4 regions of the Pelotomaculum isophthalicicum JI genome follow, and region 1 is predicted to be linked to each of the others. Evidence: riboswitches for the same ligand, from Rfam matches in the RefSeq annotation. Region 1 holds a riboswitch; each other region holds the start of a gene.

Region 1 (3,158 bases):
TCCAATATACGAATTATGACGCCAACGGCGAAACCGGTTTCTGATAAATAAAAAAACCATTAATACAATCCCCAAAATTAGCAGCAAAACAATCAAGACGAACACAAATCCCAGCTTCAACAGTAACACTAACCCCAACTCCTTCACACAATTTACTGATCATAGAATATCATTTCCTGAAACAACCTTTGTCAGCACTGCCGTGATATCAGGCGGACCGCTTAGAATTAAAAGGTCTCCCGGCAGCAGAATCTCAGATGGCCGGGGATTGATGATATGCCGCTCCCCCCTTTTTATGGCCAGCAGGGTGGCATCGTGATTTTCCCGCAGGCGTGATTCTCTCAACTCCTTTCCCGCAAGCGGCGATGTTTCGTTTAATACCAATTCACCCAATTCGAGGCCGACTTCGTCAACCAGCGATTGCATAAAAGTAACGCTAGCCGGTTTCAACAAAGTCATAGCCATCCAATTACCTGCCATAATTGAAGGACATATAACAGTTTCCGCTCCGACTTTTTTCATTCTGGCGATGGACTCTATCCGGTCGGCGCGTGCTACCACCCTGGCGGCAGGATTCAAGTCTTTGCAGGTAATCACAATCATTAAATTAGCGGCGTCATCGGCAAGAGTGGTGATAACCCCGCCGGCCCGCTCCAACCCGGCCGCTAAAAGCACCCGCTCCTCTGTAGCGTTGTCACTAATAAATAAAATATTTTCAGTATGGCCAAGCTTTGTCAACTCCTGCAACCTGTCTTGATCTTTCTCAATTACTACAAAGTCCTGTTTATCTTCCAGGAGTTCACTTATTACCGCCAAACCCACCCGGCCCGCGCCGCATACGATAATATGGTTTTTTAATCCGTTTATTTTCTTAGTCATTTTTCTCTTCCCCCAGACATCTTTAATATGTCCTTCCACTATACCGCCGAAAATTGTGCTGTAAAGATAAGTAAAAAGACCTATCCCGCCGATCACCAGCACCATAACGATCAAACGGCCGCCTACGGTTTTAGGCACAATATCACCGAACCCAACTGTTGATATGCTGATAATGGAAAGCCAAAAGGCGTCAATAAAGGACATGTCTTCAATCTTCATCAGGCTGAGAATCACAACACCCAAAACCGTTACCAGCACAACAAAAGCATAGATAATTGATCGTAACGATATCAAAAAAAAACTCCTCTCAGGCACTCGAATATTAATAAATTCTACACCATCATGCGGATTCCTTGCTTGTTTCCTGCATATAGGGACAAAAGACCTAGACATGGGACGAAGGTCCCGCCTTAGGACCTTCGTCCCATTTACAATCGTTAGGGCTCATTTTATAATACATTCAATAATGAAGAAAAAGCCAAACCTGTTGAAAGACTGAGACGTAAAGTTCCTGGTCTAAGGCTATAGCAATGATGACCGAACTACCGTGAATATTACTTAAATACGTAACCACCTTATTTCACGGCAAGGTGGTTTTTTTATCTCCGACAATACAGACAGGCATCGAGGAAAGACCCTATTATAAGCCACAGATATCTTTACGGATAAAACTGCATAGGTGGGATATAGATCATGAAACAAAATGCCCATTATCTTCTTATCGTTGATGACAATAAAGGGATCTGTGCTCTATTACACGAGTTATTCAGTGAAGAGGGTTATGTGGTTGAAACCGCTTCCAGCGGTGAGGAGGGGCTTCGGAAAGTCCGCGCGGGAAGGCCGGCATTAATCCTACTGGATATTAAAATGCCGGGCATGAACGGCATCGAGACCCTGGAAGAAATCGGGAAGCTGGCGCCGGAGGTGCCGGTAGTACTGATGACGGCATATACGGAACTGGACACAGTATTAAAGGAAAAAAAGAAAAACCCTAAACAATACTACATTGCAAAACCTTTTGAACTAGAAGATATCAGCCATCTAGTCAGGGGGATCTTGTTAAAAAAAGAAGAAAAAAAGAATGCGCTTTAACTTACTTAATTAGGTTCGGCTCTATCCTAAATTGCGTTATGTTCAGCATAAATATGTTTGCCTGTGGTTAGTATTGCCAAATAACAACTCGTGAACTCCACACCAACTGAATGACTGCCGTTATCTCACCATCAATACCCGACACGCCATAAATAAATTTCTGTCAAAGTGAAAATTACCCCAAACCATAAAATAGTGCCGTATAAAAAATCGTTCTTTAAGATATGCCTGCGCATATTATTCTTTAACTTTTTGTGACAGCAAACGTCGAAGATGCTATTGCCCCGGACTATGCTTTCAGGAGTGCATTGGCTGCATGTATAAACGGACACCTGGTTGACCTCCTCGAATGTGTGTTCTGGTGCCATTATAGCAAACAAGTGTTTGTATAGTCAAGACATATTTTGCAAATTTCGTCGTACTCACTCGCTCTTTAAATTAATTCTCAAAAGGCCGCTTATTTATACTGCCTGTTGTTTACCCGCGCTCAATACATTTACCATATTGATTACTTCATCCAAATCAAAAGGTTTACTGAGCAGCGCCCGATAACTTTCACGCGGCGGCGCATTATCCAAGTCCGGCATACATCCCGACAAGATGACTACCGGTATATGCCTGAGATTGGGGTCGGCATTAATTTTTTCTATTACAGTCCGCCCGCTTAAAATAGGCATGTTCAGATCGACAAAGATAATTTCAGGCGCAGGTTTTTGTTTTAACCGTTCAAGTCCCAACAAACCATTCGGCAATGTAATCACTTCATTACCTTCTTCAGTTAGCGCAATCTCAAGAACCAGGGCAATGTTGGGTTCATCTTCCATTACCATAACCAGTGCCATATCAATCCCTCCAGAAATTATCAAGTACAGTATTGTAATATTACCACACGTTTCCTTCGAAAATTGTCGGATCTTGTTACCTTTGTTATTTTTTATTATTTTTTATAAACATTTAGTTTTGCGGCAGGATATAGAGAAACTATGAACTGCGCGGCGGTTTATATATGCCTTGGCGCAGGCAGGCATTGAGATACCTTATCCGAGAAGGGTTCTTTACACACACAAAGAGACCCATTGATAATGATGAAAAGCGACGGCGTAAAGCCGGCGCTTTTCGTTTATACAATTTTAGATACCTGCATATATAACTGTTTTATTCGTAATAATAATTCTGAGCAAGACCAT
Region 2 (3,158 bases), on a different contig from region 1:
CATAAAAGAAGGTAACCCGTGGATACCACTATGGACGTCAGCATTAGCGGAAAAGCGATCTTCATATAATTAACAAAGCTGATATGCAGCCCTTCTTTTTCGGCTATACCCAAAACGACAACATTTGCCGAGGCGCCTATGGCTGTTCCATTGCCGCCAAGGCAGGCGCCCAACGACAGCGACCACCACAGCAGGTTTAAGTCCGCGATACCTCCCAAACGGCCCATGTCTTGAATGAGCGGGATCATTGTAGCAACAAAAGGAATGTTGTCAACAAAGGCCGAGGCTATGGCGGACAGCCAAAGAATCAGCATAGCGGTGGGCACCATGATGCCACCTGTTACATCCAGTGACCATTTAGCCATTGCTTCAATTACTCCTACCTTCTCTAAAGCCCCAACCACTACGAATAGGCCAACAAAGAAAAAGATAACAGGCCACTCCACCGCATATAAGGCATGCTCCGGGTCACTCATTGTAACCAGAAGCAATAAGCTGGCGCCTGACAGGGCTATAACTGATGATTCAAGGTGTACATATTGGTGCAAGACAAAACCTAGAACGGTTAGGAAAAGTACAATCAGACATTTATTTAAAAGCTTTTGATCCTTTATCTCATCCTTTTCATTAATTTCCATAATATTATCTTTGAGTTCAGGTCTAGCCACCAGTTGTCTTCTATATATGATCTGAATAAAGAAAATGGTCAAAATATATATAACAATTATTACAGGGGTCAGGTTAAAGACAAAGTCCATAAAGCCGAGACCAGTGGCGCTACCAATCATGATGTTCGGCGGGTCGCCAATTAAAGTGGCTGTGCCCCCAATATTGGAGGCGATGATTTCAGAAATCAAGAACGGCAATGGGTTAAGTTCAAGCTGCCTCGCTATGGCAAAGGTAACAGGCACAATTAATAGCACAGTGGTAACATTGTCTAAAAACGCGGATAAGATAGCTGTTATCAAAGACAGGGCGGCGATAATTTTGATCGGTTCCCCTCTTGAACTTTTGGCTGCCTTAATTGCCAAATATTCAAAAATACCGGTTTGCTTGGTGATACCCACAATGATCATCATACCCACCAGCAAGCCAATGGTGTTAAAATCAATAGCTTCAACAATTTGTTCCAGACCTAATATTTTTGTTAAAGCCATTAAACTGGCTCCTACCAAGGCAACCACAGTGCGATGAATTTTTTCTGTAACTATTACCGCGTATGTAATTAAAAAAATTGCCGTAGCAAAAATGACCTGACTACTTTCCGACAAGATCTAACCTCCCTTTCACATATCAATACATCTGAAATATTAAGTTTTATCTTCACCTCCAGGTAAAATTTATATAATTTAACACAATCCTAAAGAAACGCAATAAAAAAGAGGTGGGAACAGTCATATAAGACTATACCCACTCCAGTAAAGTCAATGTCCTTGTCGCCTGGCAATCATGGCATATATACCAGCTTTAGACCCATGGCTTAGCGTCCCCGGTTTTCACACGGGTTTGCCCAACACGATGTTACGATATTATTTTTTTTTATTATATATTTATTGCATGCATAGTACAATATTTTTTTCATGTTTGATGTCCCATCGTTATATATTACCTTGCTGATTTGCAGGTAGCCATAATAATATTTATTTAGCTATAACTCGATTCCGGCCGCTCTGTTTTGCTTCATAAAGAGCTGCGTCTGCCCGTTCAATCAACTCTTCGATGCGTTCGCCCTTTTTGAAGGAAGTCACACCCAGACTGCATGTTTGATGCCCCGCTCCGGGGAACACCGTTTGTTCAACCGCAGCCCTGATTTTTTCCGCCACGACCAGCGCGCCATCGAGCCCGGTTTCCGGCATGGCGATGAGGAATTCCTCTCCACCCCAGCGGCTCAACATATCCGGAGCGCGCACTTGCTTCTTGATGATCTTAACGATGTTGACGAGGAACGCATCTCCGGCAATGTGCCTGTATGTGTCATTCACTTCCTTAAAAAAGTCTATGTCCAAAATAATGATTGAAAACTCTGAACCGTACCGTTCACACCGGTTCTTTTCACTGTTCAATAATTCGCAGGCCTTCACCCTGTTATAGGCCTGAGTCAAGAGATCTGTTTCAGCCAGCCGCCTAGTTTCTTTATTGGCTATTTCCAGTTCATCCGTGACCGCCCTAATGAAGTGGAGCAAACGGGAAATGAACCGGGAATGTTGGTAAGCAAAAAGATCCGCGTCCTCCTGAAACAGCGGCTTCCTATGCCCATTTTGGATTTGCGCGGCTTTCCCGCCGTAATTGCGCTCTTTCATGCCTACCGCCACCATAGTGTAATTGAGATGATTGATGCTGTTCGGGCTGCTGTTTATTTCTCCATGTGTATAGAATCCGGATGTCGGTGCAATATTTTCAAATGGTTTTGTCTCTAACTCCACATCGTTATGCAAGAAAGCTCGCCTGGCGGCACAGCTATAAAGGAAAATAGATTCAGGCTCGAAGGCTGCCAGCAGGCTTTGCACTGCAGCAGCCTGTTCAATAATTGTGTTTGGATCGCCGTAACCGAAGAGAACTGTTTCACCCTTCTTTAAATCAGCAAGGAATAAGATAGCATTTTCCTCGTTGACTGCCATAGCGGGCCTGGCGTACTGCCTGCCATCTCTTTTTACCATCAATGGAAACACTATGGCGTTATGCTGGAAGCTCTTATCATTTTGAATATCCAGATATCGCCGATATATTTTGAAGGCAGGTTGACCGTCGATTTTTTTCACCCAATAGCCGTTCACTTCCGTGATAACCATTTCCTTACCTAACGGATGCCAGCCAAGATAGTTATGTGTTTCAATCTTAATCCCATCTCCCAGAAAAGCAACCGCGACCACACCCTTAAAGGTGTGCCGGGAGTTGCAGAAAATCAGGGCTTTCATTTCTGATACCGGTGATGAATACTCGCCTGCGCCACCGCCGAAAACAGGATAGGCGACTTGAGCATCGGCAAAGCCTGTTAAAAAATCTGACACGTCCATCGTTGTAGTTGTCGTCAGCAACAACACACCCGCTATTTTCGCGCACGTGTTTTCAATATCGGCGCGTAAAGTTTTCCCCAAATCAACTTCTCCGCCGGTTGCGGCGTCCAATATAAAGGCTTTTACGGTTGTTTCTTTAAAAAA
Region 3 (3,158 bases), on a different contig from region 1:
AATTGGTATGGTAATATCGTTGACAATGATGAGGTTGTGTTGTATATATGATTGTGAAACATTGACCATAACATGGTTTAATGTATACTCAATGTAATAACTATTTTAAACTTTACTATCAGGAGGATGTAAATAATGCAGCAAAATAATGATGAAGTTGAAAAAAACGGCGGATGCGGTCATGGCGGATGTGGTCATGAAGGCAAAAGCGGCATTCAGAAATTGCCTGTAAACGAATTAAGCCATATTGAGAATGTTATTGCTGTAATGAGTGGAAAAGGTGGTGTGGGAAAATCTTCAGTGACATCTCTACTTGCCTGTGAGGCTAAAAAAAAGGGCTATTCGGTAGGAGTGCTGGACGCGGACATCACCGGTCCAAGCCTGCCGAAGATGTTTGGCGTTAAGGGTATGGCGAAAAGCACCGGCTTCGCGCTGTTACCTTTAGATACCGATAAAGGTATAAAAGTCATGTCACTAAACTTATTGACCCACAATGAAGATGACCCGGTTATTTGGCGAGGGCCGGTAATTGCCGGTACGGTCAAGCAGTTTTGGACTGATGTCGCCTGGGGTGACCTTGATTACCTTTTTGTCGATTTGCCGCCTGGCACTGGTGATGTGCCTTTGACTGTAATGCAATCCCTGCCTCTCAACGGGCTTATCGTTGTATCTTCACCACAAGACCTTGCCGTAATGATTGTGAGCAAGGCAATTAAGATGGCCCAATACATGAATATTCCCATTCTTGGTCTGGTTGAAAATATGAGTCGTGCCGTTTGCCCTCATTGCGGCGAAGAATTTGAGCTGTTTGGCCCTAGCCGGGGCAAAGAAATATCTGAAAAATTCGAGGTTCCGTTTATCGGTGGTTTGCCTATTGACCCGCACCTTTCAAATCTTTGCGATCAAGGCAAGATTGAAGAATATAACAGTAATCTTTTTAAAAATCTAATCCCTGAAAAGGTAGTTCAATAGAACGTATTAATCTATGGGAGGGTATGGAAAGAATAGGTTAACCATAAGTAAATTTTACTGCAAAATATATATAAGGTTAATTTTGATGGCAAATGCAGCCGGGCTTATTAATGAGGCCCGGTATTTGCCGCTTATTCAAGTTGAGTCGGTGTTAAAGATTCGTTAATAGGTCTTTGGACCCATTAAAAAATAGGAACTATTTCCTATTGAAATTGAGTATTATGTCAAATATAGTCATATGACAGTATCTTATATTGGTTTGATAAAATATTTATTTAGCTTATCGCAAAAATATGTAAACTTCATATTTGGCATAGTTTCCGAAAGGATTCTGCGCAAAGCCACGGGTCTAAGGTAAGTGTACTATGATAGCCGGGTTGCCACGATAACAAAATTTCGTTAGTGCTATAAAAACCCGAGTTTGCAAACGGGTTTTTTGATTGTTATGGGAATGTACTGCCGCATGAGAAATGCTTATTATGGAGGGACTCATGGTTCGTTTTCCGACGCGGGGGGAAAAACAATATAAGTTTGTGTTTTGTGCCTTTCTCTTAGTTTTAGGTGTTTTTGCCTTTGGTCTAAAACCGGCAATTGCGGTTGAGACTTCAATACAGCAAATGGGAGAGCCCGCTGTCCAAGCGGTAAAAACCGACTTTAGAGACTTGGATAACGACAAACAGCTGCTTCCCTCTGTCCATTACCTTGCCGCAAAAGGCATTATCAACGGATTCCCTGACGGCACCTTCCGGCCGGCGGACAGCCTCACCCGCGCTGAGGCTGCAAAAATCTTAGTCTTAACGAAAGGACTGCCAGAGCAGTCTGGCGGACAACCTGTTTTCAGTGACGTGCCGACCGGCCACTGGGCTTTTGGGACAATTCAAGCGGCGGAAAAAGCCGGCTTGCTTTATGGTTATGAGGACGGAACATCTAAACCTGAAGAACCCGTCACTCGCGCAGAGGCAATCGCTTTGCTACTCAGAATTTCCGGGGGAACCCTTACTTATAAGAACGTTGATATTGCCGATAATGTTACCGGCCTAACGCCTGGGACAAGTTACAGCTTCACCATAGAGGCACGCGACGCGGCAGGCAATTTGAGCAGCGATGGGCCGGCTATAGAAGTTACAACGACTTCGCTGCCGGATACCCAAGCGCCTGTATGGGCAATCGGGGGCGCGCTCTTGCCTTCGAATATCACGGAGAACGGGTTGACCCTGAACTGGTTCGGTGCGACAGACAATGCGCTGGTTACCGGCTATGAGTTGTATAAAGACGGTGTCCAATTTGACAGCGTGTCAGGGAGCACGTACAGCTACACAGTTGCAGGTCTGGCGCCGGACACCTCTTACGAGTTCAGCGTCAAAGCGCTTGACGGGGCAGGCAACCGGAGCAGCGAGTTGACAACAACAGTAACGACGGCGAAAACGTCGGACAACCAGGCGCCAACATGGGCCGACGGCGTGATAACGTCATCGAATATCACCTCTAACAGCGTAACCCTGACCTGGTCCGGGGCGGCGGACAATGTTGCTGTAACCGGTTACGAATTGTAGTTATTACTATAAACAGTGTAACTCTGAGTTGGTCGGGAGCGACGGACAACGTATCGGTGACCGGCTACAGATTGTATAAGAACGGGGTAAAGATTGCCGACATACCGGCGGGCACATATAGTTATACCGTTTCCGGCTTGACAAAAAACGCATCGTATACATTCAGTATTGAAGCGGGTGACGCAGCTGGTAACTGGAGCAATAGCGGGCCAACTGCAAGAGTAAAAACAAAAAAGACACCCTAGATCTAACAGGGCGGGCAAAACAAATTCTCTAGCATGTCGAACGACATGCAACAATAGGCAATGAAGCACACGAAGATATTGAGAGTAGCAATTGACTCCAATATCTTTTTTTGCCTTTATCTTACTCCGGAGGAGCTTATGTCAATTATTGATTCGGAAATGATCATAAGTAGGATTTTCGACCGTCGTTGGAGAAGTTGATCAGTTATCTCGACTAAAAAATTTCATGTGAGGAGGTTGCAAAAATGTCTGATAAAATATGCCCGTTGCGCAATACAATATGTGGTACTAAAACAAGAAGGTGAGTTAACAGATGAAAGTACTGTATTTTGATTGTTTCTCGGGGATAAGCGGTGACATGACTCTTGGGGCGCTGATTGATCTCGGC
Region 4 (3,158 bases), on a different contig from region 1:
TAATAAATCGGATTAATATACTTGTGGTGTTGACAGAAATCATAATCCATCTTCACGGATTGAACGTATTTTGACAAAGCTTTCGGTGTTTCGAATTTAGCGTTGCAAATTGGACAAACGGCTTTTTTATAATACAACATTTCTTTTTGCTCAATCTCTTTTTTGGCGTCTGCCTTATCATCTTCCTCATCAGCATGTTCGACATCGTTTAAATGCTGTTCCAATATATCCGCGAAACCGTTTTCCTCTTTTTCTTCCGGGGCATACGTATCTTTTTTAACGCTGAATTCTTTTGTTTCCTTGGTTAACTGCTCTTGTCGCTCGTCATTGAACTGTACGGGTATATTGGCGGCGGTAATCTGGTTTTGGTCGGTACCCTGGTTAGTTAACTTGCGGTTGGTTTCAATTAATATTTTATTTCGGATATTTGATTGTCGAAGTCTTTTGCTTAAAGTTTCAATTATTTTTACAGCTGCTCTCGGGTTATCATCTAGAAATTCTAGAAAGTCTTTTCGTTCCAGACTAAAAATAATTGATTTTTCTAATGTCCTGGCGCAGGCTGAGCGATATCCGCCGTCTAACAGACTCATTTCCCCAAAAAAATCTGACGGTTCAAGTGTTTGGATAGCCATTTCCTGTCCAGTGGTCGATTTTGCATATATTAAAACTTTTCCTGATATGATTAGGTATAAGCTTGAACCTTGCTCTCCTTCAGAAAATATATCTGTATTTTCTTCGAAACGCTCTAGGCGCATTTTTTTAACCAAGTCTTGTAAAGGATAGTTTATGTCTTTAAAAAAAGGTATCTTCTTTAAAATGCTTTCAAGAGCATCCATGTATGATTTCACCCACCTTTAAGATTTCAGTTAATATTCTATACTACCAAAATATCAATTGAAAGGAATTTTTACTTATTGCAAAGGTGGATTTTTTTCTCAGCTAAAATAACTGTGTTCCCGCATAATATCCATGAATTAAAAACAATAAAAAAAATTCCCTGTATTATGGAATAGGGAATGGTGGGGAGAAAGCCCCTCTAGATGGGTGATTATATTAAAGGAGGTATTAAAAATAATTATAATTATTTTTAATTATCCTACATGAGAAAAATTTCCCAATTTTTTAGGACTTTAGTCCTAAATTGCAGTAACCTTAATGTTTATTAGTTACAATAACACTTAGTTATGACTAACTTCTTTTTTCATCCAATCAGTGATGTTGACGGTATACTCTTTTTCGCTGAAGCGGGATAAAAACTTGTTAGATGAATCGTCGAAACCCATCATTAAATAAAGGGCGACTCCAGCGGCCAGCATTGGAGTGTTATATTTTATCAGAATAAATATGGTTATGAAAGGTAAAATGAAGTATAGAACTTTTGGGTAAAATGTTTTTATATAACGCATATACTACCCCTTCTTTGTAAAGGAATCCCGGGGTTACTGGTAACCCGGCTATCATGGTACTACACGATACTTTAGACCCGTGGCTTTGCGTCCATAGTTTTCACTATGTTTGCCTTTTTCAGTTTGCGTTGTTACTATATTATAACAGCTATTTAAAATAAGAAAATGTGAAAGGAGAACTATTATCACAGGACTATGGTCCTATTTTTTACGACATTCAGGTAGGAAAAACCGTATAAAATGTCAAAATCAATTGTTTGTACAATAGGGGCAACATTGAAGCATACTGTGTGAATATCTTCATAATTATCACATGACAATTCAATCAAGAAAGGATTTACCGTAACCTAGTATTGGAGGCAAGTTGACTTTAACTACTTGTTCGGATAAAATATTAAATGCGCTAGTTGTTAACTAAAAATTTATTTAATTAAGCTGATGTGGCTCAGGGGTAGAGCAGCGCACTCGTAATGCGCAGGTCGTGGGTTCAAATCCCACCATCAGCTCCAAGAAAATCAAGGCCTCCGGGGTTTTAGCTGGAGGCTGTTTTATTAATGACCCTAATGTCTCCTGGTACGCCTTACCTTTTTAACATCTTTCACCTCTCTTTGCCCGTCTTTAAGGCGGGCTTTTTCTACAGTCCAACCGAAAAACAAAAACCCAGCCCATTGATGGACCGGGTTTTTGCCAAGGAGGTCTATGGAACAAAAGGAGCAACTGTTAATATAACTTATGCTGCTAGATTAATTTGGGTGCATAACCATTGATTAACACATAAATCATTGCCTGCATATTATATAAAAAAGCAAAAGGGGTGATTCTTATGGCATTCGGCGTAGGTGCAGGTTGCGGCACAGGATGCGGCACAGGTTTTGGTAACATCGGGTTTATTGTTTTCCTGATTTTTATCCTGCTCATCTTTGGAGTGAGTTGCTGCGGAGGCTGTATTTAGTATGAAAGCCTTATAAGGAGGTATTTCCATGGCTGAAGTTAAGTCCCAAGTAGTTAAAGCGGAAGAAGCTTGTGGCACAGGTTGTTTTAGTAGCCCAGCGTTTATTATCTTCCTGATTTTCATCCTGCTCGTTTTCGGCGTGGGCATGTGCGGCTGCTGCATTTAAACTGTAAAAACACTAACATAAAGGCTACGTTTGTAACCATCGGTATTTACCGGTGGTTATGATTTTGGCAATGGTAAAATGAGATACATGCAAAATATGGCCAACCGGGTGAACTATCACCGGGCCATACGGCTCAAAAACGTAGAAATCATATAAATATAATGTCAAGATGGGGTAATCGAAAGAATATAACAACGTCTGAATAGCCGGAGTTGCCATAAAATAAGCCGGGAACCACGAATCCTGGCTTAACTGGAGAGGTTTACTGCAAACATAAGAAAGGCCGTAGCGTAAATACGCCACGGCATACCGGCAGAGGCAAAAGTATTTTCCTCTTCCTATTTGTTATCTTTTGCTTCCATTAATGAGCCAAGGCAATGTTTTAACTTCTCAACTTCCACTTCACCACAAATTATCACGACAATACTATCCTTAATTTCAATGCGGCAATTGCGGCAATCGCATTCCTCTTCTTTTTTCTCTACGAAGCCCATTTTGAATTCCCTCCTCTCGGGGATGGATTTCCTGACCGGTCTTAAAATATAATATGTCATATGGGTTATTATGGTTAACGTTACCGTGGAGAATATTACCATGTAAAATATTACCCACAAATTCAACCAACAATACCCAA

Evidence for each region. A riboswitch is a leader RNA that binds a small molecule or an ion and turns the genes downstream of it on or off. The one in region 1 is predicted to bind cyclic di-GMP.
Region 2: another riboswitch for cyclic di-GMP. It lies ahead of L7E55_RS14445 (ArsB/NhaD family transporter); the one in region 1 lies ahead of L7E55_RS01425 (response regulator).
Region 3: another riboswitch for cyclic di-GMP. It lies ahead of L7E55_RS04740 (S-layer homology domain-containing protein); the one in region 1 lies ahead of L7E55_RS01425 (response regulator).
Region 4: another riboswitch for cyclic di-GMP. It lies ahead of L7E55_RS00745 (hypothetical protein); the one in region 1 lies ahead of L7E55_RS01425 (response regulator).

Annotation. Positions count from the first base shown of each region.
Region 1 is NZ_JAKOAV010000002.1:29,095-32,252, forward strand. Features, by position in the region: gene L7E55_RS01415 (hypothetical protein) at 1-129, opposite strand, end outside; gene L7E55_RS01420 (potassium channel family protein) at 160-1,173, opposite strand; cyclic di-GMP riboswitch class I at 1,347-1,429, shown strand; gene L7E55_RS01425 (response regulator) at 1,573-1,971, shown strand; gene L7E55_RS01430 (response regulator) at 2,433-2,813, opposite strand.
Region 2 is NZ_JAKOAV010000033.1:31,471-34,628, forward strand. Features, by position in the region: gene L7E55_RS14445 (ArsB/NhaD family transporter) at 1-1,271, opposite strand, end outside; cyclic di-GMP riboswitch class I at 1,432-1,521, opposite strand; gene L7E55_RS14450 (sensor domain-containing diguanylate cyclase) at 1,641-3,158, opposite strand, start outside.
Region 3 is NZ_JAKOAV010000006.1:28,574-31,731, reverse strand. Features, by position in the region: gene L7E55_RS04745 (Mrp/NBP35 family ATP-binding protein) at 136-972, shown strand; cyclic di-GMP riboswitch class I at 1,273-1,357, shown strand; gene L7E55_RS04740 (S-layer homology domain-containing protein) at 1,464-2,525, shown strand; gene L7E55_RS04735 (fibronectin type III domain-containing protein) at 2,477-2,770, shown strand; gene larC (nickel pincer cofactor biosynthesis protein LarC) at 3,084-3,158, shown strand, end outside.
Region 4 is NZ_JAKOAV010000001.1:163,518-166,675, forward strand. Features, by position in the region: gene L7E55_RS00740 (DUF2225 domain-containing protein) at 1-836, opposite strand, end outside; gene L7E55_RS00745 (hypothetical protein) at 1,179-1,406, opposite strand; cyclic di-GMP riboswitch class I at 1,442-1,530, opposite strand; tRNA gene L7E55_RS00750 (tRNA-Thr) at 1,841-1,915, shown strand; gene L7E55_RS00755 (hypothetical protein) at 2,230-2,358, shown strand; gene L7E55_RS00760 (hypothetical protein) at 2,387-2,524, shown strand; gene L7E55_RS00765 (hypothetical protein) at 2,863-3,018, opposite strand.